One region of the Priestia aryabhattai genome, then DNA from elsewhere that is predicted to be linked to it. Evidence: riboswitches for the same ligand, from Rfam matches in the RefSeq annotation. Region 1 holds a riboswitch; each other region holds the start of a gene.

Region 1 (5,726 bases):
CTGCCGTCGTGACATCGTATTAGAGCTTGAAGAAATGGGCTTTGAAATTGAAGCATCTCACCATGAGGTAGCTCCTGGACAACACGAGATCGACTTCAAATATGCTTCTGCATTAAGAGCTTGTGATGATATCCAAACGTTCAAACTTGTTGTAAAAACAATTGCACGTAAACATGGTTTACACGCTACATTTATGCCAAAACCACTATTTGGTGTGAATGGTTCAGGCATGCACTGTAACGTTTCATTATTTAAAAATGGTCAAAACGCATTTTATGATGAAAACGGTAATTTAGAGCTAAGTGATACGGCTCGCCAATTTATCGCAGGTATCATCAAGCACGCACATAGCTTTACAGCAGTAACAAACCCTACTGTCAACTCTTATAAGCGTCTAGTACCTGGATATGAGGCTCCTTGTTATGTTGCATGGTCTGCACGCAACCGTAGCCCATTAATCCGTATCCCAGCTTCTCGTGGCGTAGGAACTCGTGTTGAGGTACGTAGCGTAGACCCAGCTGCTAACCCATACTTAGCAATGGCTGTTCTGTTAAAAGCTGGTTTAGATGGAATCAAGAACAATCTTGAAGCTCCAAAACCTATCGATCGTAATATCTATGTAATGACAAAAGAAGAGCGTGTTGAAGAAGGTATCGTAGATTTACCTGCAACACTAGCTCAAGCTTTAGATAGCTTCCAATCAAACGAAGTTATGGTTGCTGCTTTAGGTGAACACTTAGCAGAGCATTTCGTTGAAGCGAAAGAAATCGAATGGGATATGTTCCGTACACAAGTTCATCCTTGGGAACGTGACCAATATATGAGCCAATATTAATTTTTAAAAGTCTGAGAGATCGTTTATACATTCTCTCAGACTTTTTTATTTTTCAAAATGAATGACATTCTGCATAAGTAAATTGAATATATAGCTTGTTTATAATAAAGCTGCCTGTCGTACAATTTACGGTGGGCTTTTTTATTGTTTCGTTACATACAAGAAAGAATTGGTTTACATAAATCAAAACGGATGAGCTTTTTGTCTCATTGAATCTATAAGTAAAAGTAGTGTATAACAGATAGTGAGATTGTTTATGTGTTCACTCTGCACTGTATTTCAGTATAACTTCAGAGAATTTTCAGCTAATCATAGTATCGTTAGAAAATACTGTTGGAGAGGGATGGAATAAAAATGAAAGAAGGAAATTTCTTTAAAGGTTTAGTGATAGGAATATTGATAAGCATTCCAATTTGGATTATTCTCATTGTCATAGGTGTACTGCTTTTTAAATAGACCCTACCGTTATCATAATAGAATAGACAAAACTTCCCTCTTAGTGTATACTTTAAATGAAAATGATAATTATTATCATTTAATCAACGAATCAACACTCTGCATATAGCTGTCACTCCTTGAGAGCTATCCCTATTCAATATTCTGTCTATAAAGCAGAATACCCGCTGCCTTTGAACAGCGGGCCTTTTTTTAGTAATTTTCTACTTAGTAGGCTAGTATACGTAGCACTTTTTGCCCTCACGCATATGTTAACAATAAGGAGGAACAAGTAATATGAAAAAAATCTATCTTGATGCAGGACATGGTGGGGCAGATACAGGAGCAGTTGGAGCGAACGGACTATATGAAAAAAACTTAGTTTTAAAAATTCAACAATATTTAATAAGCTATTTAAATAGCACTTACAGTGACTTTACGATTAAAACCACCCGTACCACAGATACTTTTTTATCTTTATCTCAGCGCGCTTCTCAAGCTAATTCGTGGGGAGCAGATGCATTTATGTCTATTCACGTAAATGCTGGTGGAGGAACAGGTTACGAAGATTATGTTTATCGAAGCGCTAGCAATGCTAGTAAAACGTTTCAATCAATTGTACACGGCCAAGTACAGCCAACGCTGCTGTCGTATAATCATCCGAATCGCGGACGAAAATCAGCCAATTATGCGGTGCTTCGCTTAACAAATATGCCTGCAGTACTCACTGAAATTGCATTTATTGATAACAGGACAGATGCAGCACTTCTTCAAAATGCAGCATTTTTAAAAAGCATGGGTGAATCGTATGCAAAAGGAATTGCCGTATATTTAAATTTACCTCGTCGTGCAGTTCCAACACCAACACCAATTCCAAACCCTTCACCTTCTGAACCGAGTACAAAAACGTATACGATCAAGCAAGGAGATACGCTGTACAGTATTGCACAGAAGTACGGAATAACAGTACAAGCGCTTCAAGAAGCGAATACAGGGCTTTCTGATCCTTTAACACTACAAGTTGGAAAAACGATTGTTATTCCTTCCGGAACTTCACCAACTCCATCACCAACACCACCTTCTGAACAATATCCACTTCCAAATGGAATTTTAAAACAAGGTGATTCTGGAGAAGCTGTGAAACAGCTTCAGAGAGCATTAAACGCGGTTAATTTTAAAGTAGGGTCAGTAGACGGAATATATGGAGTTCAAACGAAAGATGCAGTAAGACGTTTTCAGCTTGTGTATCTCCCTTATGATGTAGATGGCATTTATGGTCTTCAAACGAAAAACAAGCTAGCAACCGTTCTAAAAGCAAAAAGTTAAAGTGAGAAGGTCTTCTGTAAGCAGTCAGAAGGCCTTTTATTTTCCTGTTAAAAGCGCCTTAAGCACTATTTTATTGTTTACGTAAAATAATGCTTTACAAACCAATTGTACGGGAGTATATTATCTAAGAATAAAGGATAGTTATGAAAGAAACATGTTATCAATCATACCCTTTAACCAAAAATTATATTGGCCTGTGATCGCTTAATTCGTCAGAAGTGGGGGACCCAAATTTGTGCATTGTCACTTGGGGTGAATCCTTTTTAAAAGGTAGGGCTACTCTCATAGCCCGAATCCGACAGCTAACCCCATAAGCGTTTTGGAGAGGAGGTTTAAGCTGTGTAAAAACGCTGAGAACCCTTAGTGTTTTTTTTGTGCGCTTTTTTAACATAAAAAGGTATTTTTTAGGGACAATACCATTTATTATTGAACTTGTAACGGAGCTTAGCAACAAATAGCAATGTAGCTAAGCGATTATCGGAGGGAAATTACGTGAACTATTCAGTTCTCAAAAGATTATTGATTGGAAAGCCGCTTAAAACAAAAGAGTTAGGCGATCAAAAGCTTAGTAAGCTTAAAGCGCTGGCTATTTTATCATCAGATGCCTTATCTTCAGTAGCGTATGGAACAGAACAGATTTTAATTGTACTTGCAACAGTCGGAGTCCTTGCCTATTGGTATTCGATTCCAATTGCGCTTGGGGTATTGGTGCTGCTGACGGCTTTAATTCTTTCATATCGTCAAATTATTTATGCATATCCTCAAGGCGGAGGAGCTTATATTGTTTCTAAAACCAATTTAGGAGAAAATCCTGGGCTTATCGCTGGGGGATCACTGTTAGTAGATTATATTTTAACAGTTGCTGTGAGCGTCTCAGCAGGAACGGATGCTTTAACTTCGGCTTTTCCAGCGCTGCATCATTATAACGTAGTAATTGCGTGTTTGCTGGTGATTTTTATTACCGTCTTAAATTTACGAGGTGTAACAGAATCCGCTTCTGTATTAGCTTATCCGGTTTATTTATTTGTTATTGCTCTTATTTTGTTAATAGCGGTGGGCTTCTTTAAAATAGCGACAGGTCAAGTTTCACCTGAGCTTCATACATCCCTTGGTACAGTGGTGCCAGGTATTAGTTTATTTTTATTATTAAAAGCTTTTTCGTCAGGCTGTTCGGCATTGACAGGTGTAGAAGCTATTTCAAATGCGGTGCCTAACTTTAAAGAGCCAGGTGCAAAAAATGCTGTTCATACATTAATGCTGATGGGCGGTATTCTAGCCGTTTTATTTTCTGGAATCACGTTTTTAGCTTATTGGCTTGGAATTTCTCCAAAAGCAGATGAAACTGTTGTATCACAAATTGCATCGAGTGTGTTTGGAAGAAATGGATTTTATTATTTTATTCAAGGCACAACAGCTCTAATCCTAGTGCTAGCGGCAAATACGGGCTTTTCAGCTTTCCCTTTGCTGGCTGTAAACTTATCGTCTGATAAATACATGCCAAGAATGTTTCAAATTCGTGGCGATCGACTAGGCTATTCAAATGGAATTGTGACGCTTGGAATTGCTTCTATTGTCTTAATTGTAGCTTTTAAAGGAGCGACGGAACAATTAATTCCTCTTTATGCAGTTGGGGTGTTCATTCCATTTACGCTTTCTCAAACAGGCATGATTGTCAAATGGCTTAGAGAAAAGCCGGCCGGCTGGCAAGGAAAGCTAACCATCAACTTAATTGGTGCGCTCATTACATTAACTGTATTAATTATTTTGTTTACAACGAAGTTTTCACAAGTATGGTCCGTGCTAGTTTTCTTGCCGATTATTGTCTATATTTTTCATCGAATTCATACGCATTATGAATCGGTAGGAGAGCAGCTTCGTATTAAACAAGGAGAAAAGATTGGAAAGCTTGAAGGAAGTGTGGTCATTGTTCCTGTAGCAGGAATGACAAAGGTAGTAGAAAATTCATTAAATTATGCAAGAACGATTGGCGATACCGTTATTGCGGTGCATGTGGCTTTTGACCGAGAAAGCGAAAAGAGAATGGAAGAGAAGTGGGAGAAGTGGCAGCCTGATATTCGTATTGTTACGTTTCATTCTCAATACCGCAGCCTAGTGCGGCCGTTGTTTCGATTCATCGATATGGCTGAAGAAAAAGCCCGGGAAAATAATATGGCCATTACGGTCGTTATTCCACAATTCATTACAAAAAAAAGTTGGCAAAATATCCTTCACAATCAGTCCAGTCTGCTGTTAAAAGCACATTTGCTTTACCGTAAAAATGTAATTGTTACAACTGTACCGTACCGTTTTAGAAAATAATGAAACATGACTAAAAACCTCCAACTTGTATGTTGGAGGTTTTTAATTTTTAAATTCACATACACTAACCGTAATAGAATCTCATCAAAGGCGCAAACGGAGGGATTGCATGAGTGAATTGATTAAATTGTTGCGAAAAGGAAATAAATCGGCCATTATGGCCGCTGTAGTTAATACCATTATCTCCATTATTAAAGGAATTGCTTTCACTTTAACAGGGAATGTAGCAATGTTTGCTGAAACGATGCACAGCTTAGGAGATGCAGCTAATCAGTTTTTTGTCTTTATAGGTTCGGCATTAAGTAAAAAAGCCCCGTCCAAACGATTTCCAAACGGTTTCGGCCGATTGGTTAATCTCGTTCTATTAGGAGCGGTTCTTGTAGTAGGAATTATGGCGTTTGAAACGATTAAAGAAGGCTATCAGCATATCCTTCATCCGACCAAGTCTTCAGGCTTTATTTTAAATATTGCAGTACTTGGCATCTCGGTATTGCTTGAGATGTTTGTCCTATTTAAGGCAATGAAAGAAATTTTGCACGATGTCGGGATGAATACCGCCGAGGTCAATGTTTTTACACAAAGCTTTGTTCATTTAAAGAAAGCAAAGCCAGCAACCAAGCTTGTTTTTATGGAAGATCTTGTGGCTACTGGAGGAGGCGTGCTGGCATTAATTGCGGTTTTTATTTCACGGTTTACACCTTTTCATCAGGCTGAAGGAATTGCTTCTATTTTAATTGGTCTTATGATGTTTTTTGTAGTAGGACGAGTATTTTTAGATAACGCTGCTGGAGCGCTTGGCGAAGCAGATAAA
Region 2 (5,726 bases), on a different contig from region 1:
TGGTGGAAAAGGTACTTTTTCTACTAATCATTCTTTATCTTTAGGTGCATTTGGCTTAGGTGGTACAGAAAGAGCGACGAAGTATTTGCAATCTAATATAGATCTCATGATTGTAATTGGAAGCAAGTTAAGCGATATGTCTTTAGCAGGATTCAAGGAGAGTTATAAGCCTAAGAAAATTATTCAATTTGATATAGACTCCACCTTTTCAGGGAAATCAATTTCAGTTCCAACCCTAGTTATCCAAGGAGATGCAAAAAGAAACTTAGAAGAGCTCAAAAAGAAAGTGAATGGTATGAGATCAACTCCCTTAGCACCAATTAATTTACTTGCTCAAGAACAAGGGAATGAAAAAAATCAAACTGAAGAGCTAAGTGAAAGTTCACATTATATATCAGCAGCTAGTGCAATTAAAGAGCTTCGTAGATATTTACCAGATGAAACAATATTATTTGGGGATGATGGAAGTCATACTTTTTTTGCTATTAAGCACTATGATATCTATGAGCCTGGCACTTTCTTTTTTGATGATGTGTTTGGTACTATGGGACATGCTATTGGTTATGCAATAGGTGCTAAAATAGCTTCACCACAGAAACCTATTGTATGCCTCACTGGCGATGGATGTACACTCATGCATGGTACCGAAATCGCATCAGCTGTAAATGAAGGCGTTGCAGTAGTATTTGTTGTATTTAACAATGGCGGTTTAGATATGGTTGATAAAGGGATGAAACAATGGTTAAATCGCTCGGTTGGAGCCAAGTATAAAGAAAAAACTAATATTAAGAAATTTGCAGAATCATTGGGAGCTATTGCTTATAGGTGTAGAAATAAAAGCGAAATAGAGGATGCTATTAGACAAACGTTGGAATATAAAAATATCCCTTCAGTTATAGAGGTTATGGTTGATCCCAAAGAAATACCACCTATCTTAGATAGGATATAAAGATTCAGGTTCTAGTGTAAAAATACCACGAAAATTTCAAAAGATCTCTAAACCTTTGATATGATAATAACATTATTTGAAAAAGGTTTGTTTTCAGTAGAATAAAGTTTAATTTGTTGTAGCTGAAATTTTATAATGCTGAGCAATAACAAATGTAATTACCTTAAATTTCACACATAAAAACCACTTGCATATCGCAAGTGGTTTCTATTTCTAAGATTACATATATCCATGTGGTGAATCCATTCAAGGAGAGATTTCGCAAGCATGCCAGAACAGTACATAGGGTTAAAGAAAGTTATAAACAGGCAAGTAGATGTCCCTCAACCTCTTTAAACAGACGATCAAATAGAATTAATTAATTTCACGTTGATTGAAGAAGGGCATTTCATAAATTTGGAGAATATTATCACAGTCAAATAATTTGATGATGGACTGTACGGGTGTTAGGGTGACTGATTGAAAAATTGAACAGGAGTGTTCCTTAATGGCAAATAGTAGAACAAATCCTAAAGTTGATGAATTTTTAAGTAAAGCTAAAAAGTGGAAAGAAGAATATGAGACGCTGAGAAACATTGTTCTTGACTGTGAGTTGATTGAAGAATTTAAGTGGATGAATCCTTGCTACACGTTTGAGAAAAAAATATCGTTTTAATACATGGGTTTAAAGAATATTGTGCACTTCTGTTTCCTAAGGGTGCTTTGTTACAGGATTCTCATGGCGTTCTAATCCAACAAACAGAGAATGTACAAGGAGCGCGTCAGATTCGGTTTACCAATGTGCAGGAAATAGTTGAAAAGGAAGCCATCTTGAAAGCTTATATTTATGAGGCCATTGAAGTTGAAAAAGCCGGTTTGAAAGTGAAAGTTAAAAAACCGGAAGAATTGATGATCCCTGAAGAACTTCAACATAAATTTGATGAAATTCCTTCTCTGAAAACATCTTTTGAAGCATTGACTCCAGGACGGCAAAGAGCATATATTCTTTATTTTTCTACAGCTAAACAATCTAAGACTCGAGAAGCAAGGATTGAGAAATATATGGAGAACATTCTCAACGGAAAAGGGTTAAATGATTAGTAGGTTTTATTTAAAACATAGCTAATATAAGAAGCCACTTGTATAAAACAAGTGGCTCTTTGCTACGTTGAATACATTAAAACATTCACGTATCATTCCCGTTACCGTTATAGCATAAATTCTATATTTCTCATTAAATATATGAAATAAAAGGGCTATTAAAACCTTTATAATCATATTTTAAGGCATAAAATACGCATTACAAGACAAGGAGTTCGTATTTCTATATGCTTACTGTTGATATATAAACAATGCCTATTAGAGGGATGTAAATAAAAAATACCCCAAAAAGGGGGCGCTTTTTATGAAATACATACTATACACAAAGGTAATGAGTCGTTAGTAAAAGGATATAGTCAAGCTCCTTTTATATTCATTATTGCATTTTCTCTTTGAAACTATACCCCATAAAAATCAAAAACACTCGTACAGGAGGGTGTTTTTACAACTTTAAACTTGAAAGGAGAAACGATCCGTCAGCAAAGCAAGTTGCCGACCATTCGTAGTTTGTGCCCTTTAATTGTTTTTTATACTATATATCTTTTCATTAATCTTATACCAGCACCCTTCTAAGCCAATAATCTTTTGTCTACCCCTCATAATGGTCTTACATTTCTCTCTTGACTTATTTTCATTACCAATTTTGTAAGCCAATAAGAGATAAAAACGACCCCTACATCGATTACAAAGAAATAAAATAAGTTCATTGGACTTCTAAAGTGGAATAAGTATATATTAGCAATCACAGTCTTTGCTTTTTTTGCTTCCTTTGTGGGGGAAGCATTTTTAAATGGTTAGGAATATATAAATTACTGAAATGGGAACACATTTATTCTGTACCATTTTATATTTTGATTGGAATCTTTGTGAAAATTGTATTGCAAAAATTTATTTCTATTGAGGGAAAATCGAGACATGGAATTTAATTACGTAATCTGTAACAAAAAGATATTATAAAGAAAGTATAGGAAATATTCATTTTAATTGATACCCTCTTTACAAATGTAAAACTCAGGCGTATAGTACCTAACATACATATATGATCTTGCTATTTTCATACCTTTTATCGCTTAATCCACTAAGGAGTGGGGGACCCATTTTTGTGCACTTGCACTTGGGGTGAATCCTTCTAAAAGAAGGTAGGGCTACTCTAAAGGCCCGAATCCGACAGCTAACCTCATCAGCGTTTGGAGAGAAGGTTTGCTTTTATTTGTCCTGGAAAGAACACTAAGCAGAACCTTAGTGTTCTTTTTTGTGTTTTTTTTCTGAGATAGGGAATGATGAGAGTAAACCAATATAGGTAAATGGCAAAGGTTCCAGGAGGAGTTTAGATGAGTTATTCATCCATAAAACGTTTATTAATTGGGAGGCCACTTAAATCAAAGGAGCTAGGTGAACAAAAGTTAAATAAGATCAAGGCCTTAGCTATTCTTTCATCCGATGCACTTTCATCCGTGGCGTACGGCCCAGAACAAGTCCTTATTGTGCTTGCCACAATTGGGATGATAGCATTTTGGTACTCTATCCCAATTGGTATTGGTGTACTTATTCTTTTAACAGCACTTATCCTTTCTTACCGACAAATTATTTATGCCTTTCCAGAAGGTGGTGGCGCTTATGTTGTATCTAAACATAACCTTGGAGAGAATGCAGGGCTTATTGCTGGAGGATCTCTATTAGTAGACTATATTTTAACCGTATCTGTAAGTATTTCATCTGGAACTGATGCGTTAACGTCTGCTTTTCCTGTTCTTCATGACTATAGGGTCATAATCGCTTGCTTATTGGTTATTTTTATTATGGTTTTGAATCTAAGAGGAGTAACGGAATCTGCGTCAGCATTAGCGTATCCTGTTTATTTGTTTGTTCTTGCATTACTTTTATTAATAGGGATAGGAATGTGGAAAGTAGCGACTGGTCAGATCTCTCCTGACATTCATCCTGCCATCGGGACTGCAGTGCCAGGAATCAGCTTATTTTTACTATTACGAGCTTTTTCATCAGGGTGTTCAGCTCTTACAGGCGTAGAAGCTATTTCAAATGCTGTAACAAACTTTAGACAGCCAGCTGCAAGAAATGCGGTTCGTACGCTTGTTGCAATGGGCGTTATTTTAGCTATTCTGTTTTCAGGTGTAATGTTCTTGGCTTATTGGTTTGGAATTGTACCTAAAGCAGAGGAGACGGTTGTTTCACAGCTTGCTTCCCAAGTGTTTGGACGAAATGGTTTCTATTATTTTGTTCAGGGTACAACGGCTTTAATTTTAGTATTAGCTGCTAATACAGGCTTTTCAGCCTTTCCTTTACTGGCTGTTAATTTAGCTGTAGATAAGTATATTCCTCGTATGTTTACGATACGTGGTGATCGTTTAGGCTATTCAAATGGGATTGTGACCCTTGGAATTGCCTCTATTGCGCTCATCATAGCATTTCAAGGTAATACAGAACGGTTAATTCCTTTATATGCCGTTGGAGTATTCATTCCATTTACGCTATCTCAAACAGGCATGATTGTAAAATGGCTAAGAGAAAAACCAGCTGGCTGGCAAGGGAAATTAGTGACTAATTTTATAGGGGCTTTTATTAGCTTCACTGTACTGATTATTTTCTTTACAACAAAATTCTCACAAGTGTGGGCTGTTTTAATCTTCTTACCTCTTATCGTCTATCTGTTTCACCGTATTAAGAACCATTACGTAGAGGTAGGAAAGCAACTTCGCATCAAGCCAGGAGACAAAGAAGCATTAGCACTAGAAGGAAATGTAGTCATTATACCGGTTGCAGGCTTAACAAGGGCTGTCGAGAATTCAATTAACTATGCGAAAATTATTGGAGACACAGTTATTGCGGTCCATGTGGCATTTGACCGTGAAAGTGAAAAGAGAATGGAAGAGATATGGAACGAACGATATCCTGATATACGCTTAGTTACATTCTACTCACAATATCGAAGCTTAGTTGGACCTCTTTTACGCTTTATTGATCGTGTAGAAGAGCGAGCTGATGATAGCCATATGGCTGTCACTGTTTTAATTCCGCAATTTATCACAAGAAAAAGCTGGCATAACGCGTTGCATAACCAATCAAGCTTATTACTAAGAGCACACCTTCTTTACCGGAAAAATGTCATTGTAACCACATTGCCTTATAAATTTAAAAAGTAAAGTGAACAAAAAGCCCATTTACTTAATAAGTTGATGGGCTTTATCTTTCCTATATGAATTGCTAGTCTAACTAACGCGTTTTTTAGTTTCTGATTCCGGTTTGATTAGTAGAGAAGATAAAAATTCATAAATAATTGCAAATACCAAGGGTTGTTTACCCTCCTTCAGTTTATATTTAATTTAGCTTAGATATAACCATAAAAATCAAGATTTAAAAATTATTGGTATTATGTTAATTAGGCATGAAGTTGCATAGCAACATCGTACAGATAGATTATAATAAAAAAAGATAATTTCCCATAGCCCTATTTTAAAAAATTGTTAATTAATTTTTTCCTTTTTTCTCTTTCGTTAGTTGAAGATAGAGGATATAGGAAGAATTCCATATTGTAAATCGTAATCATTGCGTTTATAATAAATGAAACGATGATTTGTTGTAACGATGAAGGGTGGAGCGACGATGAATGAAAAGATGATGGAGGTTTTCGCAAGAAATATTATTGCTTCTCTTTCGATTAACAAACGAATGCTATATC
Region 3 (5,726 bases), 180 kb from region 1:
AGTGATCGCATCTTCCATCGCAGGAGCAGTGCTAGGGGGAGGAATTGTGTTATACGGCGCTCCGCAGCTAGGGTTAATGGATTCAGCTGATACGCAAACAGCGAATCAAACGAATCAAACAACGCAGACTCAAACCGCAACAACGACGAGCACAACACCTCGAACAGTAAGCACCACCGTGAATCAGTCAGATCTTGTTTCAGTTGTAAATAAAGTATCAGCGGCTGTTGTAGGCGTGAATAACATCCAGCAGCAAACAAATCCATTTTCTGGAGATACCCAAACGCAAGAAGCAGGAACGGGTTCAGGTGTTATTTTTAAAAAAGAAAATGGAAAAGCATACGTTGTGACAAATAACCACGTTATTGATGGCGCAAGCGAAGTAGAAGTGTCACTTTCAAACGGTCAAAAAGAACAAGCTAAAATTGTAGGAGCTGATGCGCTAACGGATTTAGCCGTGCTTGAAATGTCCGATAAAAATGTGGAACAAGTGGCGAAGTTCGGGAAATCATCAGATTTAGTAGCGGGTGAAACGGTTCTTGCAATCGGAAACCCTCTTGGTGAACAATTCTCGCGTACGGTCACACAAGGTATCGTCAGCGCAGCGAAACGCTCCGTTCCTATTTCAGACAATTGGAACGTAGACGTGATTCAAACGGATGCGGCTATTAATCCGGGAAACAGCGGTGGTGCCTTAATCAATTCTTCCGGTGAAGTAATAGGTATTAACAGTATGAAAATTTCAGAAGACAATGTAGAAGGCATCGGCTTTGCTCTTCCAAGTGATGAAGTGCAGCCAACGATTGAACAGCTGATGAAAAACGGTAAAATAACCCGTCCATATATGGGCGTAGGTCTTCAAGATGTAGGTCAGCTTTCAGCCGAAACAAAACAAAATCAACTAGGCCTAACAAGCGATACGTCTGAAGGAGTTGTCGTAACGACAGTTGAACCGTTTTCTTCTGCTTCTGATGCAGGTTTACAATCAAAAGACGTGATTGTTGCCATCGATGGAAATAAAGTTAAAACATCCAGTGATTTACGTCAATACTTATACACAAAACGCAAAGTAGGAGACACGGTGAAATTAGACGTGTACCGAAACGGAAAGAAACAAACCATTTCTCTGAAGCTTTCAGAGCAGCAGGATAACAATGGATGAGTTCAACACCGTTAAAGCTGCAGCTAGCAGTATTAACAGCGTTCGGACTTTTGACAGGATGCGGAGGGAAGCATTCAAACACGATGTTTCCTTCTGTAGAAATTAGTCAGCTATCTTCTACCAAAGAAGTGGCAGCGTATGAAGGAGGAAAGGTGACAGGAGCTGAATTCAACCGTTTTTTAGCCGTTGAAGGGTTCTTAAATCCCGATGCTCCGCTAAATGATACAAGCTACCGCAAAGAGTTGTTGCGGCGGCTTGTGATGCAAAAAATCTTAATTGCACATCTAGAGACAAGCGATAGGGTACAAAAACAAGTCGAGGATATGTGGAAGCAAATCAAACGCTCATATGACGAGGATACACGAAAGCAAGGTTATGAAGTATTACACATTCGTTCTAGTGATGTAACCAACCAGTTAACGAATCAGTTTAAATTAGAGGAATACTTCCGTAAACAAATTACGTCTGATAAACTAAGCGCTTACTATAAACGTATTGAAAACAATGTAACGCGCGTATCTTTTACGCAGCTAACTCTTCCAACTTTACATGATGCCGATGCTGTTGCGGCTGAACTGCAGAAGGGAACATCGCTCCAAGACGGTCAAAAAAAATTTGCTGATCTCCACACAATCAGCAAAATAGAGAATGCTGATAATCTAAAGCTTTCAAGTCTATCCTCCTCATTTATAGACATTTTGAAAAAACAGCACATCGGAGAGAGTAGCGAACCCATTAAAATGGGTAAAGCCTATTATATTCTTATTTTGAAACAAAAAGATAAAAAAACGGAATCAGAGGTCAAAGAAGAAATGATGAATGAACTTGTTTTGAATGGAATCAACCGGTATATCCAGGATGAACTGCCAAGGCTTCACGTGACTTTTCACCTTAGGTAGTTCCCTTTTATATAGATTGATTGTTTCCAAAAAACAAGCAGTAAAAGAGCTGTCTATATAATAGAGAGCTCTTTTACATTTTTAAGTAGACAGAAATGTCAGCACCTGATAAAATAAAGTTGTAAAACTTTCATTATTCGGAAAATTTATACCCTCCAGCTTTGGAGGGTTATTTTTTGTGTGTTTTCACGCTGTACAATTTAATGGATGAACAAAAGCTTCTATCGTTTATGATAGGTGCTTTTTATGTTTTAAATGATTCAGTAGTTCAAGAGACATCTCCACGTGAGAAAGGGCGATGTGTGAAATCGTTTTGGCATAAGGTGTAATTTCGTTAATAAATTGTTCTAGTACGTGCAGGTGAGGAAGCTGAAGCTTTGTAATAAAGCAGGCTTGCCCAGCGATGCGCTCACAGAATAAAGCATAGGGGTACTGAGAAATAAATCGTTTAAAACGCTCGTGCTCTCCGTTTTTCATGGTTACTTCAATAAAACACGACACGGGCAAATGCAGCTTTTCATAATCAATATCGATTGTATACCCTTTTATAACGCCAAAGCTCTCTAGCTGCCTTACTCGCTCTGCTACCGAAGGAGGAGACAAGTTAATTTGTTTTCCTAGCTCTCTTAAGGAAAGACGGCTGTTTTGCTGCAGCGCCTGCAAAATCGATAAATCAATTTCATCAATTTTCAATTGAAAACCTTCTTTCTTATTAACGTTTCATTTGATTAGTAATAACAGATAAAATGTTTTATATGTTATCTGAAATTTCCATTTTTCTTACTATAATAATTAAAAAGGAGTGAGTAAAAAATGGCAAGAGTTTTGTTAACAAACGAAGAGGGAACAAATTTTGAAAAAGCACTGAATTTAATTCCACATGTAAAAAGATTGTATGATAGGCTTTACGACACGCTTTGGAAGAGCGATATAGTAGAAAAAGAGACAAAGGAAAAAATTAGGCTTTATCTAGCAGGTGTTAACGGCTGTGAGACGTGTATGAGCATGTCATATATAGGTGATGAGACGCTTAATCAAAAAGTATTAAGAGAAGAAAAGCTTGAAGAAAAAGATCGACTCCTGTTTCGATTTATTGATGTATATCGGGTGCGTCCGAGAGATTTGACGGATGCTGAGATGAATCAATTAAAGAAATATTACAGTGATACGCAGCTATTAGAGCTTTTGGCTGTTATTAATTTGTTTGATCAATTTCACAAACTGATTGTCAGTTTAGATTTATATGATTTTTGCAGTTTGCAGCGCAAGTGATGTCTTCCTTAAAAATACCTTGACAGACAAAATCCACAGGAGTAAGATAGCTTTCGTGAAGTGAAACGTATCATAAATCAAATTGATTATTCTAGAAAATAGATCATAGACATTTGAATAAAAAATCGCTTAATCCATTACGGAGCGGAGGACCCATTATTTACGCACATATTGTGCTCTGGGGTGAATCCTTAAAAAGGTAGGGTTACTCTTAAAACCCGAACCCGACAGCTAACTTCGCAAGCGTTTTGAGGGGGAAGAGTGTGAAAAAGCACAGGAGCCTTCCTGTGTTTTTTTGCGCTTTTTTTAAGAAAAAGATGTAATTTTTTAGAAAAAGTATAAGCTAAGAGAACACAGAGCAGTTGAAGAAAGGAATAAATACATTATGAAAAAACAGTTTGCTGTATTGGGATTAGGTCGTTTTGGAGGCAGTTTGGTTGAAGAGTTTGCTAATTTGGATGTGGATGTGCTCGCTATTGACCGCAATCAGGAGGTAGTAAATAAATATAGCAACTCAGCTACATATGTTGTGCAAGCGAACGCAATTGATGAAGCTAGCTTAAAAGGGCTAGGTATTCGCAATGTTGATCATGCTCTTATTTCGTTTGGGGATGATATCGAAGCAAGCGTGCTCGCAACGATGCTTTTAAAAGATATGGGCGTTAAGCAAGTATGGGTAAAAGCGGTGAATATGTATCATCAAAAAGTGCTGGAGAAAATAGGAGCGGACAAAGTCATTCATCCCGAGCGCGATATTGCTAAGCGCATTGCTCATCATGTGGTGTCAGAAAAAATCATTGACTACATTGAACTGTCAAAGGACTACAGTATTGTTGAAATTGTCGCTTCTAAGAAACTTCATAATAAAACGCTGTTTGATTTAAATATTCGCGCAAAGTACGGCTGCAATATTATCGGTTTTCAGCGAAAAGACGGGGAAATGGTGATTTCGCCTACCGCGCATGAAAGAATCGAACAAGGAGATATGCTTATTGTCATCGGACATAATCGCGATTTGAACCGTTTTGAAGAAGAAGGAGTTTAAATCATGAAAAAACAAATTATTAAACTCACCCCTCCTCAGCTGCTTGTTTCTATTTTTGGCGGAGGAATTATTATTGGTGCTTTTCTATTGATGATGCCTTTTTCTACTACTGAGCCGATCCGGTGGGTAGATGCTCTTTTTACGTCTACTTCCGCGATGACAGTAACCGGCTTAGCCGTCGTCGATACGGGCACGCGTTTTACCGTCATCGGTCAAACGATTATTATGCTGTTAATTCAAATAGGTGGTCTTGGCATTATGTCATTTGCCGTGTTGATTTTTATGATGCTAGGTAAAAAAATTGGATTTAAAGAGCGTATGCTTGTTCAGCAGGCATTAAATCAGACGAGCGTCGGTGGAGTTGTGCTGCTAGTTAAAAGGTTGTTTATCTTTTCATTTTTAATTGAGTTTGTTGCACTTATCTTTTTAGCGATACGCTGGGTTCCGGAGTTCGGATGGTCTAAGGGGCTGTTCTTTAGCTTGTTTCATTCGATTTCGGCTTTTAATAACGCAGGGTTCGGACTGTTGTCTGATAACTTAGTTCAGTATGTAGGAGATCCCATTATTAACATAACGATTTCTTTTTTGTTCATTATTGGTGGGTTAGGGTTTACCGTCCTTGCTGATATGTGGGTGAAAAAATCGTATAAAAAACTAACGCTGCATTCAAAAATTATGATTATCAGCACGTTCGCCATTAACGTGATTGCCATGCTTTTTATTTTCTTCTTAGAGTACGGCAATTCGCATACGCTCGGAAATTTATCATTAGGAGACAAAGTATGGGCTTCTTATTTTCAAGCGGTAACGACAAGAACCGCTGGGTTTAATACAATTGATTTAGCTCACCTGCATGATGCAACGGTCTTTTTAATGGTTTTATTAATGTTTATTGGTGCAGGAAGTGCGTCAACAGGAGGCGGTATCAAACTCACGACGTTTGTGGTTATTGTCTTTTCTATATGGGCATTTTTACGAAGCAGGGAAGATATTGTGCTGCTAAAGAGACGCCTTCTTCCTCTTCACGTGTTTAAGGCACTAGCCATTACGATGATTTCAATTATGTTTGTGTTTGGGGCCATTTTCCTGTTAAATATTTCGGAAAACCTGCCGTTTGTAAAAATTATGTTTGAAGTGGTTTCTGCGTTTGGAACAGTAGGTTTATCGATGGGAGCTACTCCTGAACTATCATACTTTGGACGCGTGATCATCATCTTTATTATGTGTTTAGGAAAAGTCGGGCCATTAACGCTTGCTTTTTCATTATCAAAACAGAAGCGAGAAGCTGTACGATATCCAAACGAAGATATTATGCTAGGGTAGAAAAAATCGCCTCCAAGGAGGCGAT

Evidence for each region. Region 1 has a riboswitch for cyclic di-AMP ahead of M3225_RS02455 (APC family permease). Riboswitches for the same ligand answer to the same signal wherever they lie in the genome.
Region 2: another riboswitch for cyclic di-AMP. It lies ahead of M3225_RS13325 (APC family permease); the one in region 1 lies ahead of M3225_RS02455 (APC family permease).
Region 3: another riboswitch for cyclic di-AMP. It lies ahead of M3225_RS01505 (potassium channel family protein); the one in region 1 lies ahead of M3225_RS02455 (APC family permease).

The regions. Positions count from the first base shown of each region.
Region 1 is NZ_JAMBOQ010000001.1:467,095-472,820, reverse strand. Features, by position in the region: gene glnA (type I glutamate--ammonia ligase) at 1-835, shown strand, start outside; gene M3225_RS02460 (N-acetylmuramoyl-L-alanine amidase) at 1,568-2,596, shown strand; cyclic di-AMP (ydaO/yuaA leader) riboswitch at 2,788-2,928, shown strand; gene M3225_RS02455 (APC family permease) at 3,089-4,915, shown strand; gene M3225_RS02450 (cation diffusion facilitator family transporter) at 5,025-5,726, shown strand, end outside.
Region 2 is NZ_JAMBOQ010000003.1:19,815-25,540, forward strand. Features, by position in the region: gene M3225_RS13315 (thiamine pyrophosphate-binding protein) at 1-949, shown strand, start outside; partial or broken gene M3225_RS13320 (YdeI/OmpD-associated family protein) at 1,437-2,029, shown strand; cyclic di-AMP (ydaO/yuaA leader) riboswitch at 3,087-3,229, shown strand; gene M3225_RS13325 (APC family permease) at 3,361-5,190, shown strand; gene M3225_RS13330 (hypothetical protein) at 5,651-5,726, shown strand, end outside.
Region 3 is NZ_JAMBOQ010000001.1:286,665-292,390, reverse strand. Features, by position in the region: gene M3225_RS01525 (S1C family serine protease) at 1-1,162, shown strand, start outside; gene M3225_RS01520 (hypothetical protein) at 1,159-2,061, shown strand; gene M3225_RS01515 (Lrp/AsnC family transcriptional regulator) at 2,290-2,754, opposite strand; gene M3225_RS01510 (carboxymuconolactone decarboxylase family protein) at 2,875-3,333, shown strand; cyclic di-AMP (ydaO/yuaA leader) riboswitch at 3,450-3,594, shown strand; gene M3225_RS01505 (potassium channel family protein) at 3,719-4,378, shown strand; gene M3225_RS01500 (TrkH family potassium uptake protein) at 4,382-5,701, shown strand.